Regions from separate parts of the Teredinibacter turnerae T7901 genome, predicted to be linked through region 2. Evidence: predicted binding sites of a transcription regulator. Region 2 holds the regulator's gene; the other holds the start of a gene.

Region 1 (3,413 bases), 140 kb from region 2:
CCGCGTGCGATTGACAAGCGGTCGTATTCGCCATTGCGGGCGTTTTCCAACACTTTACTCGATAAGTCTGTGGCGACGATTTCCAGCGGCAGCGACGAAAGTCCTAACTGAGAGCGAATAAACTCTTCCACCACAATGCTGAGCGAGTAGGGTTCCTGTCCAGAGGAGCATGCAGCGGACCAAATGCGGATTCGGTTGTTGGTTTTATTTTGTGTAAGTTCCGGCAACAACGTATTGCGAAAATATTCAAACGGGTACAGATCGCGAAACCAAAAAGTCTCGTTAGTGGTCATTGCATCAACCACTTTTTGGCGCAACTCTTTATTGACAGGGCTTTTTATTTTGGTGGTGAGTTCACCGAGGGTCTCGCATTGATAATCGATCATTATCCGGCGAATGCGGGTCGACACCAGGTATTGCTTATTATGCCCCAGGTCGATACCGGCAATTTTCTGGAGGTAATCACGAAAATCGTTAAATTCCCGTGAGTCCAGTTGTAACCGGCCAGAGTGATGGCTGTCTGAATTTGCTGTCATGATAGTCGGAACGCCTAGCGCGAACACTCAGGTCCGCGCCCTTATTGCTCAACTTTTTCACCTTCACCAGTAAGCTGAGCGATACGGAGATTCACCCGTTTCGCCAACTCATCGGGATGGAATTTAGCAAGGAAATCGTCCGCTCCAACCTTCTTCACCATGGCTTCGTTAAACACCCCACTTAGGGATGTATGCAGAATAACATGAAGATTTTTTAGTCGGCTGTTAGCGCGCAACTCGGCAGTAAAGGTGTAGCCATCCATTTCAGGCATTTCAATATCTGAAATCACCAGCAGTAATTCATGGTACGGATCTTTACCTTCAGAAAGCATTTCTTCGAGAAACTGCAAGGCTTCGCTACCGTCTTTTCTAAGGGTGGTTTTACACCCCAGCGACTGCATAACCTTTTGTATTTGCTTGCGGGCGATAGTCGAGTCATCCACGATAAGCACGTGTTTACACACCACAGTTTCGCGCTTGGAGTCCTCAATGACTTCGGCACTAACATCTTCTGGAAGAGGAGACACTTCCGCCAGAATTTTTTCTACGTCGATAATTTCTACTAATTTTCCTTCCACCTCGGTGACGGCGGTAAGGTAATTTTCTTTGCCTGCGCCACGGGGTGGTGGGTGAATATCACCCCAGTTCATGTTAACAATACGCTCCACACCGCGGACCAGGAAACCCTGAGTCGAGCGATTATATTCAGTAATAATAACAAAGCAATCTTCGATGTTTTCCAATGGTCGGTGACCAGTGGCCTGGCGCATATCCATAATGGGGATTGTTCCCCCACGGATGTGTGCAACCCCGCGAATCACCGGGTTGCGTTTGGGAATTTCACTGAGTGGCGGGCACTGTAAAACTTCCTTCACTTTAAAAACGTTTATACCGTATTTCTGTGCTCCGCCCAGATTAAATAACAACAACTCCAGTCGGTTTTGCCCTACTAATTGTGTCCGCTGGTTGACGCTGTCTAATACCCCTGCCATAGGTGGCCCTCTTAAATCATTTGGTCTAACGACACCCGGCGTCCGGCACAGGCTTTGCTATTACTCTGTCACTAAGCAAAAATTAACGTTGTTTCCCGGGTAAACGCCAAATTTTTGTCATTTTCGTGAGCAGACTCGACTTGGAACCCGCGCCAAGATTACTTACAGCATAGGACAAGAATAGCAATGCGACGCTTTTTTTTGAAAAGTAATAAGGCCGTAAAATCGGCTGGCCTGCGCGTTGTAAACCGGTGCCTCCTAGTCGTTGTCGGCATCGGAGTGATTTTCATTAGTCGCGCATTTGCGCAGCAAAATCTCATGGATATCAACCAATTACGCACTGAGGTCCAAAACTTTGCCAAGTCGGAATTAACACCGCTCTACCCTCACCTGGTGGTCGGCGACACCCTTAGAATTGAAGCAGGTAACCTCGATCCACGCCTGCAATTGCGCCCCTGTGACGGCAAACTGACGATGACCATGAACACACCCACAGCCAACGCGTCGAATATCAGCGTTAAAACACGCTGTACAGGAACGGCCCGCTGGACAATCTATGTGCCAGTCCAGGTCGAAACCTTCGAGGAAGTCGTGATTGCGGCGGGCGCCATAGGCCGCGGTGCACAGATTACCGCGGGCGATGTGGTGACCCAAAGAATGAACACCAGCCACCTTACAGGCGGCTATCTTCGTGACCCTGCGCGGGTCGTGGGGCTGGAAGCCAGGCGAATGCTCCGCCCCGGCGAGATCATCAAGCTCAATCAGGTCAAGGCGCCAGATGTGGTAAAAAAAGGCCAGACAGTGGTGCTCGAAGCGCGCTCCAGCGCGCTGCGCGTGGTTACCGAAGCCACGGCCCTCACCAACGGCGGAGTGGGCGAACAGATAAAAGTTCGCAACAATCGGTCGCAGAGAATAGTTGATGCGCAGGTTACCGGGCCTGGTACTGTGCGGGTGGCACACTGGTGATGTGCTGCGCACAAATTATTGCTAAAGTTTCAGGTGTGGTGGCCGATGTTACAGGTACAGCACATCATATTGGCGGTTCGTCCGCCAAACTAATACGTGGATACGCACATGGTCATTGATACTGGCAACAACTTGAATCCGGCATCTGGCGCGGCCTCCGGTTCTGCCAAAGCCCGCGCGACACCGACTGGACGCAATGCGCCGGCAGCGGAGTACAGTCCCGCGCCAGCTGCGCAAGATAGCGTCTCGCTGAGCCCCCAGGGACAAACCCTTGCCAAGCTTTCAACGGCACTTTCGCAGAGTCCGGACGTTGATCAGGACAAAGTCGCTGCAATACGCGCTGCTCTGGCTGAAGGGCGATACCAGGTCGATGCACAGGCCATCGCAGGTAAAATGCTCGAACAAGACGATTTACTTGGCTAGTGAGCGGCACTGGCCGCTTGCTTCTTCCCGGTTTGCCCCTCCGCCTGACTCAGGCATAAAAAATGCACTTTCCCATCATATGAACCCTGGCAGCCAGCCAAGCGACAAACTTTTGTCAGGTTGCCAGATTGCGGAATGATTTTCGAGCGAGTCCAGCTATGTTTCTTAACGCCAAACAAGTCCACAGCCAATTAAGCAGCGATATCGCCTCCTGCGAGACCTTACTCCATTTGTTGCAGGAAGAGCGTCAGGCTCTGGCAGAGCGAGACTTGGCCGCACTTGACACAATCATTGAAAAAAAATCGGAAGCGCTTTCCAATCTGGAAAGCAGCGCCAAGGTCCGCGCAAGCTGGGTAAAAACTTTTGTCGATAACCACAACCTTCAAGTCCATGATGCGAAAAGCATATGGGATGCATTGATCGAGGAAACAGCCCCAGCGATGCTTCAGACATGGCAGAAGCTCAAAGAACTCCAGCAAAAATGCAAACAGGAAAA
Region 2 (3,413 bases):
GACGTATTGCAGACGGTTTGTCGCATCGCGAATCTCTGAGTTATTCACCTCAACAGGCTCCGATGCGAAATCTGCGTCCACATTGAAATTAACGATTGCCTCGTGCAAAGCGCGAGTCAATTGCCCCACGCTTTTAAATATGTGTCGGTCCCGCGCTTCCACCAAACTGTGAATTAACGCAGATGCCTCCTCCAGATTGTCACCTTGCAGTTGTTCTACCAGTTGCGTTGCGCTGTCTTGCAACTGGGTCAAAAACTGCTCGTCGTGCTCTTGTATCGTTTTATCCATCAGCCGACCCGCTCAGGCTTAACCCGCAACCCGCTCAAAAATCTTATCGATTTTTTCTTTGAGCACCTGCGCAGTAAAGGGTTTTACAACATAGCCATTGACGCCCGCCTGGGCCGCTTCAATGATCTGATCTCGCTTCGCTTCTGCGGTAACCATCAACACCGGAAGGCCTGCGAGTTTGGCATCAGCACGCACTTCTTTTAACAAGTCGATCCCGGTCATGCCTGGCATGTTCCAGTCAGTTACCAGAAAATCAAAATCACCACTTCGCAACATTGGCAGCGCGGTCGTGCCGTCATCTGCCTCGTGGGTATTGGTAAAACCCAAATCCCGCAATAAATTTTTAATGATGCGCCTCATCGTCGAAAAGTCGTCAACGATCAGGATTTTCATATTTTTGTCCAATGCAGCCTCCGATATCCCGTGCGCTGGGGTAAATAAATCTCAGAGAGAGACCATAAAAACAATTCTAGACGCTCGTTGCCAGTCAGCCAGTTTTAGCGACAATTTTCTGGCGACCAAATGATGGCTGTTTGATTTATCACCATCCGGTCAGCTTCGATTTCAGGCGCAGTGCCGCCTGACTGTGGATCTGGCTAATGCGCGACTCGGATACACCCAGCACCAAGCCTATTTCTTTTAAGTTCATTTCCTGTTCGTAGTACAGCGAAAGCACAAGTTGCTCCCTTTCCGGCAGACCCTCAATGGCCCCGGCCAGCGCTTTGCGCATGGCGTCTATTTGTACCTTTTCGGCAGGTTCATCCAAACCTTCAGTACCAAGGGAAAATTGGTTTTCGTTTTCCTCGAACGTTTCTTCCAGGCTGTAAAGTCGTGTCGAGGTGCTATCGCGGAGAATATCGTGATATTCGTCCAGCGACATTTGCAACTCTTCGGCGATCTCGCCATCCCGCGCGTCCCTGCCCAAGCGCGCTTCCACATTGCCGATGGCTTCGGACACGCGTCTGGCATTTCGGTGAACGCTGCGCGGCGCCCAATCGCCACGCCGCATTTCGTCCACTATCGCACCGCGAATGCGTATACCGGCGTAAGTCTCAAAACTCGCACCTTTGCCGGCATCGTATTTTTGGGCAGCCTCCAACAGGCCAATCATGCCCGCCTGCATTAAATCATCCACCAGCACATGGCTCGGCATTCGCGCCATCATGTGATGCGCAATCCGCTTAACCAGGGGAACATAATCCTCGACCCGAATTGCAACAGCAGCTTCCTGGGCCTGTTCGTAAACCATGAGATTTCCTACCGAGGAGAGTGCCATAAATCGCCGCCGGGGACTGATCGCTGGAAACCGCGGCTAGCCATTGGCCGCCACAAGTCGTTCTAGAAAAAATTCCAGGTGACCACGCGCGCTTGTTTGCACTGGCCACTGATCGATTTTTTGAGCAATCACCCGCATCGCAGCAGCCGCTTTACAGCGGGGGGCGAATTCAAGCAGAGGCTGGCGTTTCTGTACAGCTTTTCTCACGTTTTCATCAAAGGGTACATGCCCCAGGTATTGCAGCGATGCATCCAGAAATTTTTCGCACACGCCGTTTAACTTGTTAAAAAGATTAATACCTTCCTGCGTAGTACGTGTCATGTTGGCAATAACACGAAAGCGAAATACGCCGTGCTCGGCATTCAATAATTTGATCAATGCGTAGGCATCGGTAATCGACGAAGGTTCATCGCACACCACGACGATGACTTCCTGTGCCGCGCGCACGAAGCTGATGACGGTTTCGGATATACCTGCAGCGGTATCGACCACCAACACATCCAGCTGATCACTCAGATCGTTAAACGCATACACCAGCGCTGCGTGCTCCTGTGGCGAGAGGTGTGTCATTTGCTGCACCCCGGAGGACGCGGGAACCACTTTAATTCCGCCTGGCCCGTTGAGCAGTACCTCGCGCAGTGACTTGCTGCCATCGAGCACATCAGCCAGGTTATAGCGTGCCTGCAAGCCCAACAGAACATCCACATTCGCCAACCCGAGGTCGGCATCCATCAACACCACGCGACGACGCAACTCCGCCAACCCGATACTGAGGTTAACAGACAGATTGGTCTTACCGACGCCACCCTTGCCGCCAGTGACAGCGATGACTTTAATCGGATTCTTGGCACTCATAATTTCTCTTTCCCGGCGGGATGTGTGAGGGGCTAGATTTATAACCCGGTTCATCGGATTTATGCTCCAACAAGTATAGATGACGATAGCCAGTACGCCCGGCGGCCTTAGCCACCGGTCTGACTCGTGTACTCTTCGCCCTCTGCGCGCAACAGCGCCACCGCAGAGGCAACCAGTTGATGTGCCGACGCACGGGCAATATCGCGCGGTATCTCCTGGCCATTCGTGGTGTAAGCCACTGGTAGCTGACGCTCAACCAACACGCTCAAGGCCTCGCCCAGGCTCGCCGCTTCATCCAGTTTGGTCAGTACGCAGGCGTCAATTCCCTGACGACTGGCATACGCGTGGGTACTGGCGGTCATGGTCTGGCGCTGACTGTTGCAGGCCAGTACAAGCACACGTTTCACCGCCGGACAGCTATCCAGTTTGCGTAACTGTTCCTTTAGCAGCGGATCGCCGTGACGAAAACCAGCCGTATCGATCAGAATCAACGGAAACTGCTTGAGAGAAGCCAATACCCGCAGCAGGCTGTGCTCCGCATCCACCGCACGCACTGGCACATTGAGAATGCGGCCCAGCGAACGCAGTTGATCGTAGGCACCCACCCGGTAGGTATCTGTGGTGATTAACGCAACTTTGCCGGGGCCGTGATCCAACACATAGCGGGCAGCGAGCTTGGCAATGGTCGTGGTCTTACCTACCCCGGTTTGGCCAACAAAGGCAAACACACCGCCCTGCTGGACCAGATCCTGGCCCGCGATCGGCAATTGCCTTGAGAGATGCGCCATACACTGACGCCAGGTTTTACTCATGCTGCTTTGCTGGCCTGCGCTTTCCAGCAGGCGATCGGCCAACGCATCGGGCAGGCCGAGGCGGGCAAGGCGATCATTAATAACGGAATAGCGGCCAGGCATCTGTACCTGCCCAGGCATTGACACTTCCGGCCGACGGGCCATCTGCCACATTTGCTGCTCGATGAGCATGCGCATATCAG

The links. The regulator FliA, encoded in region 2, starts transcription of late flagellar genes. The targets are predictions, from matches to a motif close to TAAAGTTATNNNNNNNNCGGCCGATANCC.
Region 1: TERTU_RS05430 (chemotaxis protein CheV) is a predicted target of FliA. The motif match lies at 1,792-1,820, and genes of this name have one in related genera.

What each region holds. Positions count from the first base shown of each region.
Region 1 is NC_012997.1:1,275,288-1,278,700, reverse strand. Features, by position in the region: gene TERTU_RS05435 (CheR family methyltransferase) at 1-536, opposite strand, end outside; gene TERTU_RS05430 (chemotaxis protein CheV) at 578-1,528, opposite strand; gene flgA (flagellar basal body P-ring formation chaperone FlgA) at 1,847-2,494, shown strand; gene flgM (flagellar biosynthesis anti-sigma factor FlgM) at 2,603-2,917, shown strand; gene TERTU_RS05415 (flagella synthesis protein FlgN) at 3,076-3,413, shown strand, end outside.
Region 2 is NC_012997.1:1,415,767-1,419,179, reverse strand. Features, by position in the region: gene TERTU_RS06050 (protein phosphatase CheZ) at 1-288, opposite strand, end outside; gene cheY (chemotaxis response regulator CheY) at 307-693, opposite strand; gene TERTU_RS06040 (RNA polymerase sigma factor FliA) at 830-1,537, opposite strand; gene TERTU_RS06035 (MinD/ParA family protein) at 1,601-2,419, opposite strand; gene flhF (flagellar biosynthesis GTPase FlhF) at 2,527-3,413, opposite strand, start outside.